DNA from 3 places in the Kurthia sp. 11kri321 genome. Region 1 is predicted to be linked to each of the others. Evidence: riboswitches for the same ligand, from Rfam matches in the RefSeq annotation. Region 1 holds a riboswitch; each other region holds the start of a gene.
The links. Region 1 has a riboswitch for S-adenosylmethionine ahead of metA (homoserine O-acetyltransferase MetA). Riboswitches for the same ligand answer to the same signal wherever they lie in the genome.

Region 1 (8,304 bases):
ATCTTTCGTTTCGATGATGAATGAGGGTCGTTCATTTGTCAGTTCATATCCTGTTGGTGGCTTTACTTCTTGGAAATAATAGTTACCCGTTGTTAATTTTTCTACACGCACAATACCATTACTATCAGAAGTAACATTTTCTTTATACTTTGTATATTCACCTGATTGACTTTGTTTGTATAAATCAAATACAGCACCTTGTAAGCCACGTGATTGCTCATCTACTTTTTTCATCTCAACATTAGCTGTTTTACCTGTGATTGAACCTGATCCAACATTCCATTCTACCTTTTTTTCTAATACCCATGAATTAGGTGGATATTTATCATCCTTGTATTTTACGGTGATTTTTGCTTTATTTTCAAATTCACGCTCTTCTACCACTTCATCTAATGGAAGTGTCGAATATTCTAAGGCATATTCTCGGAATGCATCGCCTTTATTCTGTGCATATTCTTCATATTCTTTTACTTGGGGTAAAATTTCTGTTTTGAAACTTTCATAATATCCGCCTGTTGGATTTCTTTTTAAACCCATATCATTCTCTTTTATTACATCAATACTAAACGATGATTTATCAAAGAAACCTTTTGAAAACGCAAAAGTATCAGGCCAAGATTTATCAAAAGAATACACAGCAATAATCTCTTGATCAATCGGTGCATCTTCTACAGTAATCGAACTGATTTCATCAAAGGAACTTGCTTTCCCTAATAGTACATTTCGTCCTAACCCGATTTCCCATGTCATAATTCTTGTTGGGATATCGAACACGCCTGTTTCAGAGTTCTTCATCGTAACATCTCTTACTGCACCATTCTTTAAACTATTATTTGGATGACCAGCACCTTCACCACCACCGCCGCCACCTGTTTCAAAAGGTGGAACAACTACAGTAATGATTTCACCAGGAGGGATTTGAATTTCATTGCTTCCTTCTTTCACGTATTTTTCATTCAATCTATATTGTAAGTTGAACTCACCACTTACATCTGAATGTGTTGAAATATAATCCGTTGTAAAAGTCATCTGTATATAATAATACGAATCTTTGTTACCTAGTACTTTTGCTTTCGCAACTTCTTTTCCATCATTACTTAAAGTAAAGTCAAATTGATTCACAATAATAAATTCTTTTGGGATTGAGAAGTTTAAAACATCTCCTTTTTCAAACGTATTATCAGGTAAGTTCCACTGATAATCTAAATCGTATGTTTTTCCAACTTCTAATGTCCCGTTATTTTCAATAACTGTTCCTGAGGGCGTCCTCATTTCAACATCTGTAACATATTGATCACCATTAAATATAACAGCCTTTGTTGCATTATCATCTCCTGCTGCAAATACATAGGGGTTAATTAATAGCGTCGAAATTAAACATAAGCTACAGAGTATACTGAGCCATTTTTTCATACATAACGCTCCCTTTCATAAATTTCTTTAACTTACAATGTCTAAGAATGTATTCCCCTATTCATATTTACAGAAAACATTCAAATTACTATAATCCAACATTTTTTGGTGATATACTTCATTTAAGGTTAATTTTGTGCGATTTTTAAGATATAATATATTTTTCCTAGTTATTTAGTTTTAATATATATATGGCTATATTTTTCTTAATCTAAAAAGAAAAGACTTCATTCCTAATAATTCTGAATGAAGTCTTTTTATTTTATTCAATAATTGGACAGTGCATCGCTTCTTTGGCTTCTGTCCAATGAACGGAATAGCCTTTTCCTTTTGCACAAAATACTGAATTTGAACTGTACTCAGGGTCAGCATCTTTTTGATACGCCATTTGCTCTATTACTTCCTCTGCATTATGACACACATCATAACCATCAACACGGAGTTGCAGACTACCTCGACCATTCGTTGAAGCAGCAAACTGAATTGGATAGTCACGCATCGTTGCGACTGGCGCACGCCCTGTCATATACACCTGTTCACCCATAAATTGTGGTTCATCTACTTGTGCATGACGATTCGTTACATCTGTGACAATGCGTCCAAATAGTTCATGATGCACCTTCAATGAAAATGAATAATACGGTTCAAGTAATTGATTTTCAGCTTGTTCTAATCCTTGACGCAAGGCACGTAATGTCGCTTCTCTAAAATCACCACCTTCTGTATGTTTCGGATGCGAACGTCCTGTTAAAATCGTTACACGTAAATCAGTGATTTCAGAGCCTGTTAAAATACCACGATGTTTTTTTTCAATGAGTGATTGTTGAATCATATTTTGCAGTCCGATTGCTAAATCATTCGGGTGGCACTTGCTCGTTACTTCAATTCCAGCTCCACGTTCATTTGGTTCGATTTGTAAATGCACCTCTGCATAATGCTTTAACGGTTCAAAATGGCCGTATCCTCGTACCGTCTGTTGAATCGTCTCTTTATAGATAATTGTCGGTTCTGTAAATGCAATTTGCTCGCTAAAACGTTCTTCAAAAATTTGCTGTAGCACTTCTAATTGAATCTCACCCATAATATGAAGTGTTATTTTCTGTATTTCTTCTTGCCATGTCACACTAAGTGCTGGATCTTCTGCTTCTAACAAACGACAATATGCTAGTAACTCTTTTGGATGTAAGGCGCCTTCATAAACAATTTGTGTGCGCATCGTTGGACGCAAATCTATTTCATAAGAAGGCGTAAATTCACCTACTCCCATACCAACTGTTGCTTCTTTCAAACCAATTACCGCTACCGTATCACCTGCTTCCGCTCGCTGTAATTCCTCAAATTTTTTACCGTGATATTTACGAATTTGTGTGATTTTAAACCAATTCCCACCACAGCGTACATCGTCTCTTACTTTCAACGAACCTTGATGAATTTTTATAAAAGCCATACGTTGATTTTGTTCAATGTGACGAATTTTATAAATCATTCCTTGTAACTCTCCCGATTTATGCTGTGGCTGGAGCAATGTATCTAGCACTTCTAATGCAAAATCGATGCCTTCATCTTTTAATGCTGAGCCATATAAAATCGGTGAAAGTTCTTGTACCATGAAAGCTTTTGAAAGCCTTTTTTGCCATTCGCTTTCGGATAAACTTTCTTCTAAATAGTCTTCTAAATATTGCTCATCTCGTCCTGCAAATTCTTCTATTCCTGTTGCCCAGTCATGAAATGGTAGTGCATATTCCATTAATTCTTGTTGAATTTCTTCTGTCACTGTTGCTGCATTGGCACTAATTAAATCCATTTTATTAACGAAAAACAGTGTAGGAATACGATATTTTCTTAGTAAACGATAAACTGTTTCTGTATGTCCCTGTACACCGTCTGTTCCATTTAATAGAAGAATTGCCCCATCCAGTGCCATAATCGAACGCTCCATCTCTGCCGCGAAGTCGACATGTCCTGGTGTATCAATCACCGTATAATCATTTTCTCGATATGTAAAAGTGGCCTGTTCCGCAAAAACGGTAATGCCACGCTGTTGTTCAATCTCATGCAAATCTAAATGTGCATTTTGATGATCGACACGCCCAATGGTGCGAATACTTTTCGTATGAAAAAGTAATTGCTCTGAAAAGGTGGTCTTCCCTGCATCTACATGTGCTAAAATGCCAATTGTTTTCTTCATTGTCTTTCCTCATTTCTTATCAAAGCGTCTCTACTATGAATTATATCATGTCCAATAATAAAACCATCTTCTTTCGAATATACACGAAAAAAGATGGTTTGCTGTTTATTCCCATTCATACGGTGTTTCTTGGTACACATAGTAATTCAACCAATTGGAGAATAATAGATGCGTGTGTGAACGCCAACGATTCAACGGTTTTTTCGTTGGGTCGTCGTTCGGGAAATAGTGTTTTGGTACTTGCGGTTCGATGCCCTTTGCAACATCACGGTCATATTCTTGCTTTAATGTATCTGCATCATATTCTAAATGACCTGTAATCATAATTTGTTTTTCATCACGCGATACGATAATAAATGCCCCTGCTTCGTCTGATTCAGACACGAGTTCTAAATCAGGATGGTTTAAAATAGCCTCTCTTGAAACAGAGGTATTACGTGAATGTGGTGCTGTATATACATCATTAAATCCGCGAATTAACTTAACGGTACTATCATGCACGATGTGATCGAACACACCCGAACATTTTGACGGTAATGTATATTTTCCAATACCATAATGATAGTAGAGTGCCGCTTGTGCGCCCCAACAGATATTCAAAACAGACGTGACATTTGTTTTCGTCCATTCCATAATCTCGACCATCTCATCCCAAAAATCAACTTCATGGAATTCAAATAATTCAATTGGCGCTCCTGTAATAATCATACCGTCAAATTTACGGTGTTTTACATGTTCAAACGTCGTATAAAATGACTCTAAATGATTTTTACTAACATTTTTTGATTCATGTGTCGCCGTATTTAAAAACGTAACATTCACTTGAAGTGGTGTATTTCCTAAAAGACGTAGTAGTTGTAACTCGGTCTTTTCTTTTTCAGGCATTAAGTTAAAAATTAAAATATTTAACGGACGAATGTTCTGGCTTGTCGAACGCACTTCGTCCATAATGAAAATCTTTTCCTCTTTTAAAATTTCAGTTGCTGGTAGCCCACTTGGTATATTGATTGGCATGATGAAACTCCCCCTTTAATATAAAAAAACCTCACTCTTTGATAAGAATGAGGCTACACATATGTATCCGACTCTTATCTATCAGAAGCATAATGGAGCTTCTGTAGGAATTAGCACCTTTCTGTTTTAAACAGAGGTTGCTGAAGCGTCATCGGGCCATTCCCTCGGCTTCTCTTGATAAGACAATATTGAATTATTAACTATCATAGCAGAACCATCCTTTAATAGCAAACATTTCTGATAATTCAATAAAATCTCTCGTTAAAAAACGTAAATAGTGTTTTTAGTCAAATGCAATATGGTAAAATAAAGAAGAAATAAGCGAATTAAAGGAGTGACACAACATGATGACGATGCATCGTTCAACATTAATGAATCAATTTCCGAAAGCCATTTTCGGTAGTTTAAAAGCTGCTGCAAAAAAGAAAGCGGCAACAGGCACAAAAATTATTGATTTAAGTTTGGGAAGTCCTGACTTACCACCTGCTCAAATTGTGCGAGAAGAATTAGCAAAACAAGCTGAAAAGGCTGATAGTTATGGCTATACACTCGGTGGAACGGAGCGATTCCATGAAGCAGTTGCCAACTATTATCAACGTCGTAGTGGTGTTGAACTAAATCCACAAACAGAGATCATTCAAACGATGGGTTCTCAGGAAGGACTTGTACACTTACCGCTCGCATTTTGTGATCCAGGAGACATTGTACTCACAACGGACCCTGCCTATGTAGCTTATGCTGCAGGGATTCACCTCGCAAAATGTGAAGCGTATGCGATGCCATTAACAGCTGAACATCAGTTTTTACCTGATTTTGATGCCATTCCAGAAGATATTTGTGCACGCGCGAAAATGCTCATTTTAAATCTTCCAGGGAATCCCGTTCCAGCAATGCCTTCTATCGCATTCTTTGAAAAGGCGATTGCTTTTGCGAAAAAACATAACTTAATCGTCATTCACGATGCCGCCTACTCAGAATTCTATTTTGAAGGTACAAAGCCGCTTAGCTTTTTAGAAGTACCCGGTGCAAAAGAAGTGGGTGTCGAGATTAATTCACTTTCTAAGAGTTTTAGCCTTGCAGGTGCCCGTATTGCGTATATCGTTGGAAACGCTTCCACCATTGAAACATTGGGCGAACTCAAATCACACCTTGATTATGGTACATTCCGCCCAATTCAAGATGCGGCATGTGTTGCACTCGACAATGCGGAAGCAATTACAGATGAACTGCGCATCATTTTTTCAACACGTCATCGTGTACTATCAGAAGGTCTTGAAGCAATTGGTTGGGAACTCGCACCATCTGCTGGTGGTATGTTCGTTTATGCGAAGTATCCGCAACAACAGATGGATGACAAAGAATTTGTCTATCATGTTATTGAACAAACAGGCGTTGTACTTGTACCCGGTTCGATCTTCGGTGCATCGGGTAGAAACCATGTACGCATCGCACTCGTTCAAGATGAAAAACTATTACAAGAAGCTGTTTCAAGACTCGCAACTTTATAAACAGAAAAAGTCTGAATCCCATCATCAATAAGGATTCAGACTTTTTATTATTCAAGCGGTGTTTCAGGTTCTGGTTGTAACAGGTCAACAGGTGCTTTTTTACGTTGTGTAAAGTAATACATAAGCATGACTGCCGCTACAATGACTGCTGTAAAGAGAATTTGAGAGCGCATACTTGGAATGAAGAACATCGCTACAGCAAGTCCTCCTACCATAATCATCGTACCAATTGTTAAATACGGGAATAACCACATGCGTAATACAAGTTCATGTTCTGTCCCCTCTTTAATCGCACGACGGCGCATAACAAGCTGAGAAGCTGCAATGATGAAATACATAATTAATGTAATCGCTGAACATGAATTGACTAAGAACATGAATACCGCTTCTGGCGATACATAATTCATAATTACGGCAATATACGAGAAGAATGTACTTGCTAAAATCGCATAAACAGGTGCGCCGCGCTTATTCAACTTTAAGAAAATTTTCGGTGCTTGTCCTTCTTCTGCTAAAGCAAAAGACATACGAGATGTTGCATACAGTGCTGAATTCAGACAAGATAATACAGCAGTTAAAACGACAAAGTTCATAATTTGCGCTGCTGCTGGAATACCGACATAGTCGAGTACTGCAACGTAAGGACTTGTTAAAATACTCGATGAATCCCATGGAAGCAACGTCACAACGACGGTAATCGAACCGACGAAGAAGACAAGAACACGCCAGATGATTGAATTCGTCGCTTTTTGTACGGCATTCACCGGTTCAGCAGATTCTCCTGCTGCAATCGCCACAATTTCAGTACCCATGAATGAGAAGATGACAATGACAACACCCATCATGACTGCGCCAAAACCATTCGGTAAGAACCCACCCTGCCCTACTAAGTTCGTAAAGCCAACTGATGAAAAGCCTGGTACGATGCCAAAAATAATAAATGCACCGATTGCTAAGAATGCAATAATACTAACTACTTTAATTAATGAGAACCAGTACTCGAATTCACCAAAAGCCTTAACCGATACTAAATTTGTAACAGTTAATGTTAAAGTTAAGATTAAACTTAATAACCAAAGCGGAATCCCATCATACCAATATTGAATGATGGCGGCTGCTGCAGTTGCTTCTAGCGCGATTGCAATTACCCAGAAGAACCAATAAAGCCAACCAACTAAAAATCCTGCCCATTTTCCAAGCGCCTGACTTGCATAAATCGCAAATGAGCCACTCGATGGGTTTTTAGCTGCCATCTCCCCTAACATACGCATCACGAGGACAACAATGGTACCAGCAATCACATACGATAAGATGGCGCCGGGTCCAGCTAAGTGAATAACTGAACCACTCCCCATAAAGAGTCCCGCACCAATAACACCAGCGATGGCAATCATCGTCATATGCCTCTTTTTTAACCCCTTTTGTAACGATTGACCTTCATTCATCTACAACACCCCTTTATGCTTTGCTATTTATCCCAAATGGCTTTCACAACGGTATCGACAATCGTTTGTAAATCTTCATCACTTGTATTAAGTGGTGGTGATAATGTCAGGACATTATTATATCCTGCAACAGTTGCACCGTTCTTTCCAATGATGACGCCTTGTTGTTTACACGCTGCGATGATGTCATTCACAACCTGAACGGCTACAGGTTGTTTTGTCTCTTTATTTTCTACTAACTCAATACCAATTAATAAACCTTTTCCACGTACACTGCCAACAAGTGCATGATTTTCAAGCTGTTCTTGAAGTATTTGTAAGATTTCTGCTCCCTTAATAGCTGAGCGTTCAAATAGTTGTTCTTGCTCCATTAGCTCAATGTTTTTAAGCGCTGCTGCACAACTCGCTGTTGCACCGCCAAATGTATTGACATGTCGTAAATAGTCATACATCTCACTACCATTGAATGCTTCATAGATTTCTCGCTTCACAGCAGTTGCAGATAGCGGTAAGTAACCACTTGTAATCCCTTTTGCCATTGTTACAATATCTGGTTTTACACCGTAATGCTGATGACCGAATGGCTTTCCTGTACGTCCAAAACCACAAATTACTTCATCAACAATGAGTAGTGCATCATGTTTTTCACATACTTCTTTTATACCGCGCATGTACTGTTCATTCGGTACAATGACTCCGCCACCTGTAATAATTGGCTCCATAATCATAGCTGCAA
Region 2 (8,304 bases), 970 kb from region 1:
GTGTAAAACTTTCATTAATTCTTTGATTTCTTCTTTATCTTTGTCACCTTTACGAACTGCTACTACGTTTACATATGGTGAGTTTGAATCTTCAATTGCAATCGCATCTTTTGTTGGCACTAAACCAGCATCAATTGCATAGTTTGAGTTGATAATCACAGCATCACCTTCGTTATTTTTGTACATTTGTACTAATAATTCTGGAGCTGTTTTTGTATCGATTTTTAAATTTTTAGGATTTTTGTCGATATCTTTTACTTGTGCTGTTGATTTTTTAACGCCGTCTTTTAACGTGATTAAGCCTTTTGCTTCAAGTAATGTTAAAATACGACCTTGGTCTGCTACAGAGTTTGATACTAGAATTGTCGCGCCTTTAGGAAGGTCTTCTAATTTTTTATACTTTTGAGAGTAGATACCGATTGGCTCGATGTGTACGCCACCAGCACTTTCAAAATCATAACCATTTGATTTGATTTGATCTTCTAAATAAGGAATGTGTTGGAAGAAGTTCGCATCTAAATCTTTTGAATCTAAATCTTTATTCGGTAAGATGTAATCTTGGTATGGTTCGATTTCTAATTTAATGCCTTCTTTTTCAAGAATTGGTTCTGCTTGTTCAAGAATTTTAGCGTGTGGTACGTTTGAAGCACCGATTTTAATTACTTTTTCATCGCCGTCTCCTGATTTTTCTGAAGAACCACATGCTGCTAAACTAAGTGCTAGTGCTGCTGTTAAAAGACCTGCTACTAATTTTTTTGATGTTTTCATGATTCATTTCCCCTTTTCTTTGCTTTATCGTTTATCAATTTTTGCTGTAATCAAATCTCCAATGAATTGAATGATGAATACAACAACTAATACCAATACTGTTGCGACGAATGTTACGTCGTTTTGACTACGTTGGAAACCATCTTGGAAGGCTAGGTAACCTAGACCACCCGCACCAATGATGCCCGCCATCGCTGTATAACCTACTAAAGCAACTGCCGTCACTGTAATCCCTGAAATTAACGCTGGTAAAGACTCTGGAATGAGTACTTTCCAAATGATTGTTCCTGTTGTTGCTCCCATTGAACGAGCTGCTTCAATCACACCACGATCAATCTCTTTTAATGCAATCAATACCATACGTGCATAGAATGGTGCAGCACCGATAATAAGTGCTGGTAATGCTGCATTTGCACCACGCATTGTTCCCATTAAGAAAATTGTAAATGGAATTAATAAGATAACTAAAATAACGAACGGAATCGAACGGAAAATATTCACGATTGCTCCTGTTAAAAAGTTCACAACCTTATTCGCCCATAATTGGTGCGGTGCTGTTAAGAATAAAATAATCCCTAGCACTAGACCTAAAATAAATGTAATAATTGTTGAAACACCTGTCATATAAAGTGTTTCTAGCGTGGCTTGCCACATTCCTTCCCAATCAACATTTGGGAATAATCCTGTTGCCTCATTATTCATGTGACATCACCTCCGACTTAATTCCTTCAGCAGTTAAATAAGCTACTGCCTTTTCAACTTCTTCATCTGTTCCAGCAAGTTGTACGATTAACGTACCGTATGGACCACTTTTTGTCGGAGATATATTGCCATGTACAATATTTACATCGACATTAAACTGACGAATGAGTTGTGTCATAATCGGTTGCTCTGTTTTTGAGCCGACAAAGAATAATTTAATTAACTTTCCATGTTGGTATTGTTCTTTAATTTGTTCAATCGACTCTTGTTGCCCTACTGTATTCGTTACTTGTTGAACGAATCGTTGTGTAACAGGTGCTTGTGGTGCGTCGAATACTTGAAGAACATCGCCTTCTTCTACGACTTTCCCTTGCTCCATTACGGCTACACGATGACAGATTTTACGAATAACGTGCATCTCATGTGTAATTAAAATAATCGTAATACCGAGTTTTTCATTTACACTGCGTAATAAGTCTAAAATTGAATCCGTTGTTTCAGGGTCTAATGCTGATGTAGCTTCATCACAGAGTAATACTTCTGGGTCATTTGCAAGTGCACGCGCAATCCCTACACGTTGTTTTTGACCACCTGATAATTGTGATGGATAAGCCTTTTCGCGTCCTGTTAACCCAACAAGTTCAATTAATTCAGCTACTTTCTTCTTTTTCGCAGCTGAATCAATACCTGCAATTTCTAAAGGAAAAGCGATATTCTCTTCTACTGTTCTTGACCAAAGTAGATTGAAATGTTGGAATACCATACTAATTTTATGACGTGCTGCACGAAGTTTAGCGCCTTTAATTTTTGAAATATCTTCACCATTTACAATTACAGAACCACTTGTTGGTTTCTCTAAGCCATTAAATAAACGAATCATCGTACTCTTACCAGCACCACTGTAACCGATAATACCGAAGATTTCACCATCTTGGATAGTTAAGTTTACTTGATCGACAGCTGTGAGGGGACCATTTGAAGTTTTATATTGTTTTGTCACATTGCTGAGTTGAATCAAATTGTTTCCCACCTTTTTCGAACTTTATTCATAAAAAAACCCCTTCTGTCAGACAACAGAAGGGTTTAAACATCATAAAATATGCTAAACCGTTCTCTCATCTCTCAAAGACCATACAGTCCTTGCGTGAATTGGCACCTTTTCACATAATGTGATGGTTGCCGGGCTTCATAGGGCACTTCCCTCCACCTCTCTTTATAAGAGCAACGAATTAAGTTCATTTAGTTATTGTAGATACTTTATCACTTCTAAATTGAAAGGTCAATACTTCTTTAAAATTTTTTCAAATAAATGTGGTACTGACTGAAAGGCATAAATTTTCTCTACTAACTCGCCATTTTGCGTAATAAGAAGGCAAGGTACACTTTCAATTTCAAAGTCATACGCTAATTGCTCCATATAATTTAAGTTGGCTTTTCCCATTGAAACATGTTCGATTGCTTGCTCCGTTACATCCATCATTCTTGATGCAACTTGGCAAGTCCCACACATTGGTGTATAGAGGTAAAAAGCTGTTTTTTCTTGGGACTTCACTTGCTCTTCCCATTGTTCACGTGTCCATTCTTGCATTATTGTCATCCTTTATCTAATAAGTAACCTGACTTAATCTTAAATTTAGCTCCTTGTAACACTTTTGCTAAATGATAACGCGGCGTGCGTTCAACACCACCGTAACGCGGTAATGTATAAAGATGATGTGTATTGGGATATTCTTGTTGTACAAGCTTACGAAGTTTCTCGCCCATATCATCTGCATCGAAAAATGCATAAAAATCACAACTCTCATAAGGTTGTAATAGTTCATCTAAACGATGAGGACTTACGGTTCCGTTTGTACAGACAATCTCAACAGGTTCATTCAAAATAGGCTTTAACTGTAAACAATCTTGTCTACCTTCTACAATGAGGACTTTCTCAATAATCTTCATACACACCATCCCATCTGATTCCTTATTCTTTTTTCTGTTCTTTCTTACTTTATTTATACCATATTTTCGGTATATTTTTGTAGGAATAGTGCTTATAAAAAAAGCGCATAGAAAAAACTTTACATACTTTACAAAAAATAAAAAAAAGAAGACAACTGAAATCAGTGTCTTCTAATCAAATCGGCATGAAAACGCGCACCTACATGAAAGGGGTGCTATTAACCTGCGACTACTTCTTCATATTGTTCAGCAGTTAATAAAGCTTCTAGTTGTGCAGCGTCAGAAGGTTTTACGACAACCATCCAAGCTTTTTCGTAAGGTGATTCGTTTACTAGCTCTGGGCTATCTTCTAACTCCTCATTTACTTCTACTACTTCACCTGAAAGTGGTGCATATAGCTCAGAAACTGTTTTTACAGACTCAACGCTACCGAATGGTTGATCGATTGTTAATTCATCGCCTACAGATGGTAGTTCAACGAATACGATGTCACCTAGTTCAGATTGTGCAAATTCTGTAATACCGATACGTACTGTACCGTCTTCTTGTAAAACCCACTCATGCTCTTTTGAATAACGTAAATTAGTTGGAATGCTCATTTTTTTACCCCTCCATGAAATATGTAATGTTAATTTCATCTATAGTGTTACATATTTTTTCTGCAAATACAAGTCATTTTAGTTATTTTTTCCAATTTTCAATAAATTTATTTTCATTGAAGCCGACTGTGACACGCTCTCCATCGTACGTAATTGGGCGTTTAATCAACATGCCATCGCTTGCTAATAACTCTAATTGTTCGGATTCTGACATTTCTGCCAAACGATCTTTTAATCCTAACTCCCGATATTTCATACCCGATGTATTAAAGAATTTTTTAAGCGGTAAACCACTTTTTTCTTGCATCTCTTTTATTTCTTCAGCTGTTGGTGTTTCTGTCACAAGATCTTTTGTATCAAATGCAACGCCTTCTGCCTTTAACCAAGCAATTGCTTTTTTACAAGTTGTACATTTTGGATAATGATACACAGTGATTGTCACGATCATTCACTCCATTCTTATTGAATATCCTTATTGTATAAATCTATTAGAAAAGGTGCAACCTATTTCATCACAGATTCATCTATAAATTCCATACTAGATGTACAATTACCAATTGTAAAGGACAAGCTATGTTTATCATTGAGTTTCTACCTATATAATATAGAAGAAATACAATTGATTAAAACGCTTTTTACTGCAAGACAACTAATTGTGAACATTCTGAATGATTTTGTCACTACGTACAACTCTTTTTTTCTATTTTAATCTTCAAAGCAACAAAAAAAGAACCACATCATACTATGCGATTCTCTTTCTAGTTAATTACTTATTTTTTAATAAATTCATCAAATGTTACTGTTTGTTTGTTTAACAATTCTGCACGATTTTGAATAGAGTCATAATCTTTCACTACTTCGCCAATAAATGCTTGATTCAAATCTACTGTCTTTGAAATGGTATCTCCGGCCTTTTCAATTACTTCGATTTGTTTGGTTACATCTTTAATCATCGTACGAATATCCACAATTGATTTATCGACACTTTGCGACAATTTTCGCACTTCCGTCGCCACAACATTAAATCCAAACCCATATTCCCCAGCACGTGCTGCTTCAATCCCAGCATTTAATGCGAGTAAATTTGTTTGTTTCGCAATATGCTGAATCACTTTTACTATCTCTTGAATAGCATCTGTCTTTTCAATTAATTGATGAACAGATTGCTGATTTTGATTTGAAATTTCAACAACTGTATGAAAATTTTCATTCAAATTAGCTACATGATCTTTACCTGCGTCAGATAGAACATTCAGATCATCTGACATGGTTTTTAAAGCAGTTGCTAAATCAATCATTTGATTATTTCTCTCTGTAATATCAAATGCAATTTTCATAATGCCAATTACTTTAAAACGTTCATCACGAATCGGCATATATGTTGCTTCTAACCAGACACTTTTTCCATTCGCATGCTTTCTTTCTACTTTATCTTGAAAGCTTTTTCCAGATAGCAAACTACGCCAAAATTTTTCATACTCAAAACTATTTGCAAACTCTGTTAAACACAGCTCAGCATGTTTTTTACCGATTAATTCCTCTACCGAATACCCCATAGCTTCTGCAAATGGCTTACTTGCATATGTAACATTGCGATTCGTATCAAAGCGAATCACAGCTAGATTAGCTTCTAATGCTTTCATCAATAAATCATTCATCGTTACTTGTTCACGCTCTTGTAACTCTCTCATTAAGATGAGACCCCCATTAATTATAGTATTCACATTATACTTTTTTACACAACAAAAATATAGATTTTTTAGTTCTTTTATCATAATTTCTTTTAAAATATATGTCTGAAATTTCACTAATAATGATTTTCGAAGCATGATAAAGTATAAAAATGAGAAAAAATTAATAATTATTACTGAAAAAAGAATCAAAAAAACCTTAGAGTACGATATCATACTCTAAGGTTACTATTTACGTTAAGAATATTAAACAATATACTTTTCATTTTCAATTAATTTGCCTGTAGCTTCGCGTTTTTTCGCGACAATATTGTACGGTGTGTGACGTCCTAATTTACGTAGTGCCGATAATAACATACGTAACTCGTCTCCTTCAGTCGCTGTTAGCAATGTTTCTTTTGCTTCTTTTTCGATTTCAGCAAATGCTTCTTGTACAAAAATTTCTGTATATAATACTTTTTGATTTGCTTTTGCTTCACCATCACGTGCAATGGCTTTTTCGGTACGTAATACTACTGACTCCATTGCAAATAATTGATTTGCGATATTTGCGATATTCACTAATACTTCTTGCTCATTTTCAAGTTTTGGACCATATTTCATTGCCGCTGTACCTGCTGCAAGAAGAGCGATTTTCTTCGCCATCTTCACAAGATATTTTTCCTGGGCTAATGTTTCTGTGCCGATTTCTTCTGGCATCATTGAAAGTAGCTCAGCTTGTAATGCTTGTGCTTGTTGTAGAAGTGGTAATTCACCTTTCATCGCTTTCTTCATAAATGTTCCTGGTACAATCAGACGGTTAATTTCGTTTGTACCTTCGAAAATACGGTTAATACGTGAATCGCGGTAAATACGTTCTACTTCGTATTCTTGCATATAACCATATCCACCGTGTAACTGAACTGCTTCATCTACCACATAATCAAGTGTTTCTGAACCAAACACTTTATTGATTGAACATTCAATCGCATACTCTGCAATCGCAGCTGCTACTTCTTTACCGTCTTTTATTTCTGCTTCTGTTAATTGGCTCATACGATCTTCAAAGTAGCCTACTGTACGATAGATTAATGATTCAGACGCATAAATTTGTGCTGCCATTGTCGCTAATTTTTCTTTTGTTAGGTTAAATGAAGAAATAGCTGTACCAAATTGTTTACGCTCATTCGTATATTTAATTGCTAACTCTAATGCGCGTTTTGAAGCACCCACTGTACCTACCCCAAGTTTATAACGTCCAATATTTAGAATGTTGAATGCAATCACATGACCACGTCCAACTTCACCTAGTAAGTTTTCAATAGGAACTGCAACATCTTCTAAAATCAATGTACGTGTTGAAGATGATTTAATCCCCATCTTCTTCTCTTCTGCTCCTGTTGAAACACCGTCATACTCACGTTCTACAATAAACGCTGAGAATTTATCACCATCGACTTTTGCATAGACAATGAAAACATCTGCAAATGCTGAATTTGTAATCCATTGTTTTTCACCATTTAGTACGTAATGTGTACCTGCTTCATTTAAACGAGCTACTGTTTTCGCACCTAGTGCATCTGATCCTGAACCTGGCTCTGTTAACGCATAAGCTGCTAATAATTCACCTGATGCTAACTTCGGTAAATATTTCGACTTTTGTTCTTCATTACCGAACAACACGATTGGTAATGAACCAATTCCGACATGCGCACCATGCGTAATCGAGAAGCCACCAGCTGGGGAAATCTTTTCAGCGATTAATGCTGAAGATACTTTATCCAGTCCAAGACCACCATATTCTTCTGGTACATCGGCAGCAAGTAGACCTAAATCGCCTGCTTTTTTCAGTAGTTTTACTGAATGTTCAAACTCATGATTTTCTAGATTTGGTACGACTGGTAACACTTCATTATGCAAATAATCTTCCGTTGTTTTCGCAATCATTAACTGTTCATCTGTAAAATCTTCTGGTGTAAAGATATGTTGGAACTCTGCATCCTCCGTTAAAAAACTACCGCCTTTTACTACGTGCTTTTGTGTGTTTTCTGTCATAATCAATTCCTCCTCATATGTTTGTTAGATCATTTCAAATACGCCTGCTGCACCCATACCGCCACCGATACACATTGTCACAACACCATATTTTTTCCCTTGTCTTTTTAGTTCATGTAATAGTTTTAATGTTAAAATCGCTCCTGTTGCGCCAAGTGGATGTCCAAGCGCAATTGCACCACCATTAACATTCACTTTTTCAAGATCAATTCCTAGCTCTTTTACTACTTGAATCGACTGTGAAGCAAACGCCTCATTTATCTCCCATAAATCAATATCTTCAATCGTTAAGCCTGCAATTTTTAAAGCTTTTGGTACCGCAACTACAGGACCAATTCCCATAATTTCAGGTGGTACACCGCCAACAGCAAACCCTAAAAACTTCGCCATTGGTTGTAACCCTTGCGCCTCTGCTTCCTCGCGGTCCATCACGAGTACAGCTGCTGCTCCGTCCGATGTTTGAGAAGCATTCCCTGCTGTAACACTCCCTTTCACATGAAAGGCTGGACGCAATTTTTGTAACGTTTCAACACTCGTTCCTTGTCTAACGCCTTCATCCATTT
Region 3 (8,304 bases), 1.3 Mb from region 1:
GATGGCAGCAAGTGCAAAGGCAGCAGGGAGTGGAATTGTTGGCACAAGCCAGTGAATAAAATACCCACCGCCGATCGTTGTGATGAGTACCAGTACGATGGCATTCCCTAAAATAGGTAGTCTCATACTCCATAATTCTTTGCGTGGAAAATAGCGTCCATCATTGTATAATAACGGCGCAACAAAAAGTAATAAAAACCATTCGGTATCGAGTTCTAAGTCTAAGCTTGGAACGAAAAGTGCTAAAATAACACCGAGACCAATTTGAATTAAAGCAGTCGGTAAAAATTTTACATAGTGGCTAATAATATTAGACGCTAGTAAACCGATTAATAAAAAGAGTGTAATCATTAATAAATTCATAGCAAGACCCTTTCAAAATAGGATTAATTTAAGGTTACCGTAAATGGAACAAAAAGCTAAATTAAACGCTTGCGTATTTGAAAAGTGTTCAAGAGTTTGTAAGATAAAACAATGTGGTTCCGAGTCAATTTGATTTATACTAAGGAAGAACATGAATGAACGGAGATGACAGACGTTGAGAAAAGTAGTCGTAATTGGTGGCGGTATTACCGGAATGAGTACGATGCATTACTTGCAAAAACAAGCCAAAGAACAAGGGTTGGACCTCGCTTTGACATTGATTGAAAAAGACGCACAAATCGGTGGTAAGATGGTCACAAAACAACGTGATGGTTACTTAATGGAAGTTGGTGCAGATTCCATCGTGTCGCGCCATGCGAGTGTTCGAAAATTAATCGAAGAATTACAATTAGAAGATCGAGTTGTTTATAATGACACAGGCGTTTCATATATTTTAACTGAAAATCAGTTACATGCAATTCCAGAAGATAGCGTGTTTGGAATTCCTATGAATGAACAAGCATTAAATAAAAGTACGCTTATTTCAGAAGAAGGAAAAAAAGCTGTTTTACAAGACTTAGAAAAAACCGAACTTCCTTTTACAACAAATCATTCGGTCGGAGAATTTTTAACATATTATTTAGGTGAAGAAATTGTTCAAAAACAAGTCGCACCTGTTTTATCTGGTGTCTATTCAGGTGATTTGAATAAATTAACAATTGCTTCTACTTTACCCTATTTATTTGAATATAAAAATGAATTTGGAAGTATCATGCGTGGATTTGAAGCAAATAAAGCGTTCTACCAAGAGAATGCCAAAAAGAAATTCATCTCGTTTAAAAATGGCCTAGTAGAATTATTTGAACGAATCGAAGAAACACTAGAGAACGCGACGATTTTAAAAAATACGTCGGTGGAATTGTTAAAACAAGACACGAATGGGTATAAGATTCAAATAGATACGGGTGAATGGTTAGATGCAGATGAAGTCGTATTAGCTGTACCGCACCAAGTCGCACAAAAACTATTGAAGGAAGAGCCTTTCCAACGTGATTTTGAAGAACTACAAACGGGTTCTATTATTACAGTTTACTTGGCTTATGATTTACCGAATGATGTGCTACCAGCAGATGGTACAGGATATATTGTATCATCAGGTAATGATGTAGATTGTAATGCATGTACATGGACAAGTCGCAAATGGCGTCATACTTCTAAAGAGGATAAGTTACTTATCCGTATGTTTTATAAAAAGAATAATCCTCGTTTTGAAGAATTTTGTCAGATGACAAATGATGAATTAGCACAAATAGCACGTCAAGACATCGAAAAAAGCTTAAAAATAATAGATGAACCAACATGGATTGATGTAAAAAAATGGTTTGATGCGATGCCAATTTATAATTTACAACATAAACAAGCAGTTGAACGTATTGAAAAACAAATGGTGAAATATCATCCACATGTACATTTAGCTGGTTGTTCGTATTATGGTGTGGGGATTGGTTTATGTATTCAAAATGGTGAAGAAGTTGCTACGCGAGTTATGAATCAATTTATTCAAAGACAACGAGAATTCGTATAAAGTGTGAAAGGAGGATTCCATAATGAACAGGAAATTAAGTTTAACGATTGGCATTGTTTTGTTTGTTTTAGGTGTTGCACTAATTTTCAATAAACAAATTATGGGGTTCATCGTGTCACATATGAGTAATCAAGCAATTGAGCAGTTTGATGAACAAAAAGCACAAAATGCGGATGACGTAAGCTTTGATTTTGGTAATGTGGAAAATATTAGCTTACAAGATGTATTAAAGGCACAAATGAATCAAGGTGATGTACATTCAATTGGTGCATTAAGTGTTCCCGATGTATCTTTACAATTGCCTATTTTATACGGAATTTCAAATACAAATCTAGCAATTGGCGCAGGTACATTAAAGAAGGATATGAAAATGGGGCAAGGTAATTATGCATTAGCAGGTCATAATATGAATAATGATAAAACATTATTTAGCCCTTTAACGAAAGCAAAAAAAGGAATGCTTATGTACACAACGGACTATAAGCGCGTGTATACGTATAAAATTACAAAAATCTTTATTACAGAAGCAACTGACGTTCAAGTTATCGAAAATCAAGCTAAAAAAAGACTACTTACGCTCGTTACATGTAATTATGATGGTTCGAAACGATTAATTGTACAAGGTGAGTATGTCAATGCGCGTGATTTTGATTCAAATGCTGGCGATGCATTTACGATAAAAAAATAAAATATGAAGCGTATGAGATGTGAAAAAATCTCATACGCTTTTTTTAATACCTATTACTGAATTTACGAAATATTGTGATAAAGTAAGCGCTTTTTCGTACAATATTTAGCTGAAAGTGGTAGAAGCTATTGACGGTACTCTATTTAAGAGGTATGATTCTTTTAATATTTTAAAAATTCAATAATTTCTTATCAAGAGAAGCCGAGGGACTGGCCCGACGACGCTTCAGCAACCAGCCATTTAGATGGTCAGGTGCTAATTCCAGAAGGACTTATGGTTCTTAAAAGATAAGAAGGCTAATTTTCAAGTGTCAGTTCAAACCTTCTTATGCAATGTAAGAAGGTTTTTTTATAGCTTTTTTGAAATGAAGGAAGGATGGGGAGTGTATGGGGTTACTAGAAGATTTAAAGACAAAGGTATTAACAGCAGATGGCGCAATGGGGACACTGCTCTATTCATATGGGATTGATTTTTGTTATGAAGAACTGAATGTTCGAAAGCCGGAAGTAATTGAGAATATTCATAAACTATATATTGAAGCGGGCGCTGATGTCATTCAGACGAATACGTACACAGCGAATACGATTAAGTTAGCTCGCTACGGTATTCAAGATGAATATGAAGCACTGAATCGTGCGGGTGTAGAGGTAGCGAAAAGAGCTGCAAAGAATGGCGAGTACGTACTTGGAACAATTGGTGGAATTCGAGGTATTCGTAAGGATGAACATTCACTAGATGAGATTATTGAATCACTTGTTTTACAAGCAAAAGTATTACTTGATGCAGGTGTAGATGGTTTACTACTCGAAACATTTTACGACTTAGAAGAGCTTGAAACATTAGTGAAAACAATTCGCATATTCTCAGATGGACCGATTGTAGCGCAAGTTTCGATGCATGACCCAGGGGTTTTATTAAATGGAATGAAGTTGAATGATGCACTGCAACATTTAGAAAGAGCTGGAGCTGATGTTGTCGGTGTGAACTGTCGGTTAGGCCCGTACCATACAGTGAAGGCGCTTGAAAATGTTGAGCTACCAAAGAACTCGTTCTTATCTGCGTATCCGAATGCAAGTCTACTCGATGTAGAAGAAGGAAAAGTGGTATATGAATCAGAAGCAGAATATTTTGGGCGCGCTGCAGTTGAATTACGTGATGAAGGGGTTCGCTTAATTGGTGGATGCTGTGGAACAACACCTGAACATATTCACGAAGTGAAGAAACATTTATCAGATGTTTTACCAATGGAAAATAAAGAAGTTATCACAACTAAAGAAGAAGTGATTCGTGAAGCTAATGTGTCTAAATTTGAACCACTTCACGAGAAAGTAAAAAAAGGGCGTTCCATTATCGTTGAACTTGATACACCGCGCCATTTAGAAACGGAAAAGTTTTTAGAGGGAGCAGCGATTTTACAAAAAGCGGGCGCCGATATTGTCACAATGGCAGATAATTCACTTGCTTCACCGCGTGTATCGAATGTGGCGATGGGATCGATTTTAAAATATGAAAAGAATGTACGAGCATTAGCACATATTACATGTCGTGACCGTAATTTAATCGGGCTACAATCTCATTTGATGGGCTTAGATGCATTAGGTATTCACGATATTTTAGCTGTGACAGGTGATCCAACAAAGGTAGGGGATTTCCCAGGTGCTACAAGCGTCTATGATGTATCGAGCATTGAATTACTACAATTAATTAAAAAATTAAACGAAGGTATTTCTTTCTCGGGAAAACCACTACGTAAAAAGGCAAACTTCTCTGTAGCGGCAGCATTCAATCCGAATGTACGTGTCGTCGAACGTGCCATTCCACGTTTAGAGAAAAAGATTGAAGCAGGTGCGGATTATTTCATTACACAGCCTGTTTACTCAAAAGAGAAAATTATTGAAATTTATGAAGCAACAAAACATTTAGATACACCGATTTACATCGGAATCATGCCACTAACAAGTTTACGAAATTCTGAGTTTTTACACCATGAAGTGCCAGGCATTAAGTTGTCAGGTGAAGTACTTGAACGTATGAAAGCAGCAGATGGCGATAAAGAACGCGCACAGGCAGAGGGTGTCCAAATTGCGAAAGAATTAATTGACACAGCTGCATCACTCTTTAACGGTATTTATCTGATTACACCGTTCATGCGCTACGATATGTCTGTTGAATTAATTCACTACATTAAGGAATTAGATGAAAAGGTTAAGGGAGGAAGTCACGTTGTCGAAACATCTCATTGAAGAAAGAATTAAAGATCATATTCTCGTATTAGATGGTGCGATGGGTACCATGTTACAAAATGCGAATTTAACGCCAGATGACTTTGGGGGCGATGAATATGATGGTTGTAACGAGAACTTGAATTTAACACGACCGGATGTTATTGCAGGAATTCATCGTGCTTATTTTGAAGCAGGAGCGGATATTGTCTCAACGAATACATTTGGTGGTACACCACTCGTATTAAATGAATATGATTTAGGTCATCAAGCAGTTGAAATTAATAAACGTGCTGTCGAAATTGCCAAAGAAGTAGCAGAGGAATTATCGACACCTGAGTGGCCACGTTTTGTTGCAGGTGCGATGGGCCCAACGACGAAGACATTATCTGTAACAGGTGGTATTACATTTGACGCGTTAAAGCATGACTTCTATGTACAGGCGAAAGCTTTGATTGAAGGCGGCGCAGATGTACTACTCCTTGAAACATCACAAGATATGTTGAATGTAAAAGCAGGTACACTTGGTGTTAAGCAAGCTTTTGAAGAACTCGGTAAAGAAATTCCAATTATGATTTCAGGTACGATTGAACCGATGGGAACAACACTTGCTGGTCAAAGTATTGAAGCCTTCTATATTTCAATTGAACATATTAAACCACTATCAGTTGGTTTGAACTGTGCGACGGGTCCAGAGTTTATGACTGACTACTTACGTTCATTATCTGAACTAGCAACAAGTTATGTTAGTTGTTATCCGAATGCGGGTTTACCAGATGAAGAAGGGCATTACCACGAAACACCTGACAGCTTATCGAAAAAGCTTGCTGGTTTCGTTGAAAAAGGTTGGTTAAATGTCGTAGGTGGTTGTTGTGGAACGACACCGGACCATATTCGTGCGATTCGTAAAGTGGTAGAAAATGCACCGCCACGACCATTAGAAGAAAAAGAACCGCATCATACAGTTTCAGGAATTGAAGCACTTGTATATGATGACTCTATGCGACCACTATTTGTAGGAGAACGTACAAACGTAATCGGTTCACGTAAATTTAAGCGTCTAATTATCGAAGGGAAGTTTGAAGAAGCAGCTGAAATTGCACGTGCTCAAGTGAAAAACGGTGCGCATGTTATTGATATCTGTTTAGCGAATCCTGACCGAGAAGAATTAGAAGATATGGTTAACTTCATGAAAGAAGTCGGACAAAAAGTAAAAGTACCATTCGTTATTGACTCAACAGATGAAAAAGTAATTGAGGAAGCTTTAAAGTATTCACAAGGTAAAGCGATTATTAACTCCATTAACTTAGAAGACGGCGAAGAACGCTTTGATGCTGTTATTCCAATCGTGAAAAAATATGGTGCGTCAATTGTTGTTGGAACAATTGATGAGAAGGGGATGGCTGTTGACCGTCATCGCAAACTTGAGATTGCCAAGCGTGAATACGACTTACTTGTGAATAAATGGGGCATTGAACCAGAAGATATTATTTTTGATCCACTTGTATTCCCTGTTGGAACAGGTGATGAACAGTATATTGGTTCAGCTGTTGAAACAATCGAAGGAATTCGCTTAATTAAGCAGGAGCTGCCACGTGCTTTAACGATTCTAGGTGTATCGAATGTATCGTTCGGTTTACCACCTGTAGGACGTGAAGTGTTAAATGCAGTATATTTATATAACTGTACACAAGCTGGTCTTGATTATGCGATTGTGAATACTGAAAAATTAGAGCGTTATGCATCGATTCCAGAAGAAGAAATCAATTTAGCGAATGATTTATTATTCAACACAACAGACGAAACATTAGCTGTATTCACTGATTTTTACCGAGATAAGAAAAAAGAAAAATCAGAAGATGATATTCCGAAAACTGTACCAGAACGTTTAGCTTACTATATTTTAGAAGGTACAAAAGAGGGGCTAATTGAAGATTTAGAATTAGCGCGTGAGATGTACGATACACCACTTGATATTATTAATGGACCGTTAATGGAAGGGATGGCGAAAGTCGGCAAGCTATTCAATGAAAACCAATTGATTGTAGCAGAAGTATTACAATCAGCCGGCGTAATGAAAGCAGCGGTTGCCCATCTAGAACAGTTCATGGAGAAACAAGTAGATGATGTCGGTAAGGGTAAGATGTTACTTGCAACCGTAAAAGGTGATGTACATGATATCGGTAAAAACTTAGTAGAGATTATTATGAGTAATAATGGTTATACGGTTGTAGATTTAGGTATTAAAGTTGCACCGCAAACATTAATTGAAGCCGTACGTAAAGAGAAGCCAGATATTGTCGGGTTATCAGGACTACTTGTAAAATCAGCACAACAAATGGTTATAACAGCACAGGACTTCAAAGAAGCCGGAATCGATACACCGATTATCGTTGGAGGAGCAGCATTATCGCGTCGCTTCACTGATACGAAAATTGCAGCAAACTATGATGGACCTGTGATGTATGCAAAAGATGCAATGGCAGGGCTTGAAATTATCAACCGATTACAAGGTGAGGAACGAGAAGAATTACTCGCTGAAATCGCTACAGCACAACAAAAACGTGCTGAAAAAGAAGCGAATAAACCAGCAGGAGGTACAGCTGTAGCCGTAGCAACACGTCCTGTTAAAACAGTAAGCAGTGACTTTAAAGTATATAAACCGCATGATACAGAACGTCGTGTTATTCGTGACTATTCTGTAAAGCACTTATATCCATATGTGAATATGCGTACACTAATCGGTCACCATTTAGGACTGAGAGGTTATAGTGAGGACTTACGTCTTAGCGGCGACAAACGTGCGAATGAGTTATATGATTTAGTGACAGAATACTTACAGTCAGATTTATTATCGGCTTCAGGTATGTATCAATTCTTCCCAGCGCAATCTGATGGAGATGATGTTGTCATTTATGATCCACAAGATGAGAAAACAGAGATTGAGCGTTTTACATTCCCACGTCAAGAAAAAGCACCATTCCTATGTTTAGCAGACTTCTTAAAGTCTAAAGATAGTGGAGAGATGGATTATGTAGGTTTTATGCAAGTGACAGCAGGGCATGGTGTAAGAGAATATGCACAACGATTAAAAGAGCAAGGGAAGTTTTTAGAAAGTCATGCGTTCCAAGCAACAGCGCTTGAACTTGCGGAAGGATTTGCAGAGCGTATTCACCAAGAAATGCGTGACCATGCAGGTTATCCAGATGCGACAGACTTTACAATGCGCGACCGTTTTGCAGCGAAGTATCAAGGTCAGCGCTTCTCATTCGGCTATCCAGCATGTCCGAATTTAGAAGATCAAGAAAAGTTATTTAAATTGTTACGACCAGAGGATATTGGGGTAGAGTTAACAGAAGGCTTTATGATGCAACCAGAAGCATCTGTTTCTGCGATGGTATTTAACCACCCAGATGCTCGTTACTTTAACGTATAAAATGAAAAGC

Region 2: another riboswitch for S-adenosylmethionine. It lies ahead of ASO14_RS03340 (methionine ABC transporter ATP-binding protein); the one in region 1 lies ahead of metA (homoserine O-acetyltransferase MetA).
Region 3: another riboswitch for S-adenosylmethionine. It lies ahead of ASO14_RS01705 (bifunctional homocysteine S-methyltransferase/methylenetetrahydrofolate reductase); the one in region 1 lies ahead of metA (homoserine O-acetyltransferase MetA).

The regions. Positions count from the first base shown of each region.
Region 1 is NZ_CP013217.1:1,605,429-1,613,732, forward strand. It holds gene ASO14_RS15280 (Cna B-type domain-containing protein) at 1-1,413, opposite strand, end outside; gene ASO14_RS08300 (elongation factor G) at 1,676-3,601, opposite strand; gene metA (homoserine O-acetyltransferase MetA) at 3,707-4,615, opposite strand; SAM riboswitch class I at 4,687-4,799, opposite strand; gene ASO14_RS08310 (aminotransferase class I/II-fold pyridoxal phosphate-dependent enzyme) at 4,963-6,123, shown strand; gene ASO14_RS08315 (amino acid permease) at 6,171-7,568, opposite strand; gene ASO14_RS08320 (aspartate aminotransferase family protein) at 7,592-8,304, opposite strand, start outside.
Region 2 is NZ_CP013217.1:635,321-643,624, reverse strand. It holds gene ASO14_RS03350 (MetQ/NlpA family ABC transporter substrate-binding protein) at 1-768, opposite strand, end outside; gene ASO14_RS03345 (methionine ABC transporter permease) at 793-1,470, opposite strand; gene ASO14_RS03340 (methionine ABC transporter ATP-binding protein) at 1,463-2,488, opposite strand; SAM riboswitch class I at 2,583-2,692, opposite strand; gene ASO14_RS03335 (thioredoxin family protein) at 2,750-3,058, opposite strand; gene ASO14_RS03330 (toprim domain-containing protein) at 3,064-3,417, opposite strand; gene gcvH (glycine cleavage system protein GcvH) at 3,636-4,016, opposite strand; gene ASO14_RS03320 (arsenate reductase family protein) at 4,099-4,458, opposite strand; gene ASO14_RS15275 (methyl-accepting chemotaxis protein) at 4,787-5,707, opposite strand; gene ASO14_RS03310 (acyl-CoA dehydrogenase FadE) at 5,954-7,741, opposite strand; gene ASO14_RS03305 (acetyl-CoA C-acetyltransferase) at 7,766-8,304, opposite strand, start outside.
Region 3 is NZ_CP013217.1:310,027-318,330, forward strand. It holds gene ASO14_RS01690 (Na+/H+ antiporter) at 1-363, opposite strand, end outside; gene hemG (protoporphyrinogen oxidase) at 539-1,948, shown strand; gene ASO14_RS01700 (class A sortase) at 1,971-2,636, shown strand; SAM riboswitch class I at 2,822-2,930, shown strand; gene ASO14_RS01705 (bifunctional homocysteine S-methyltransferase/methylenetetrahydrofolate reductase) at 3,023-4,879, shown strand; gene metH (methionine synthase) at 4,860-8,294, shown strand.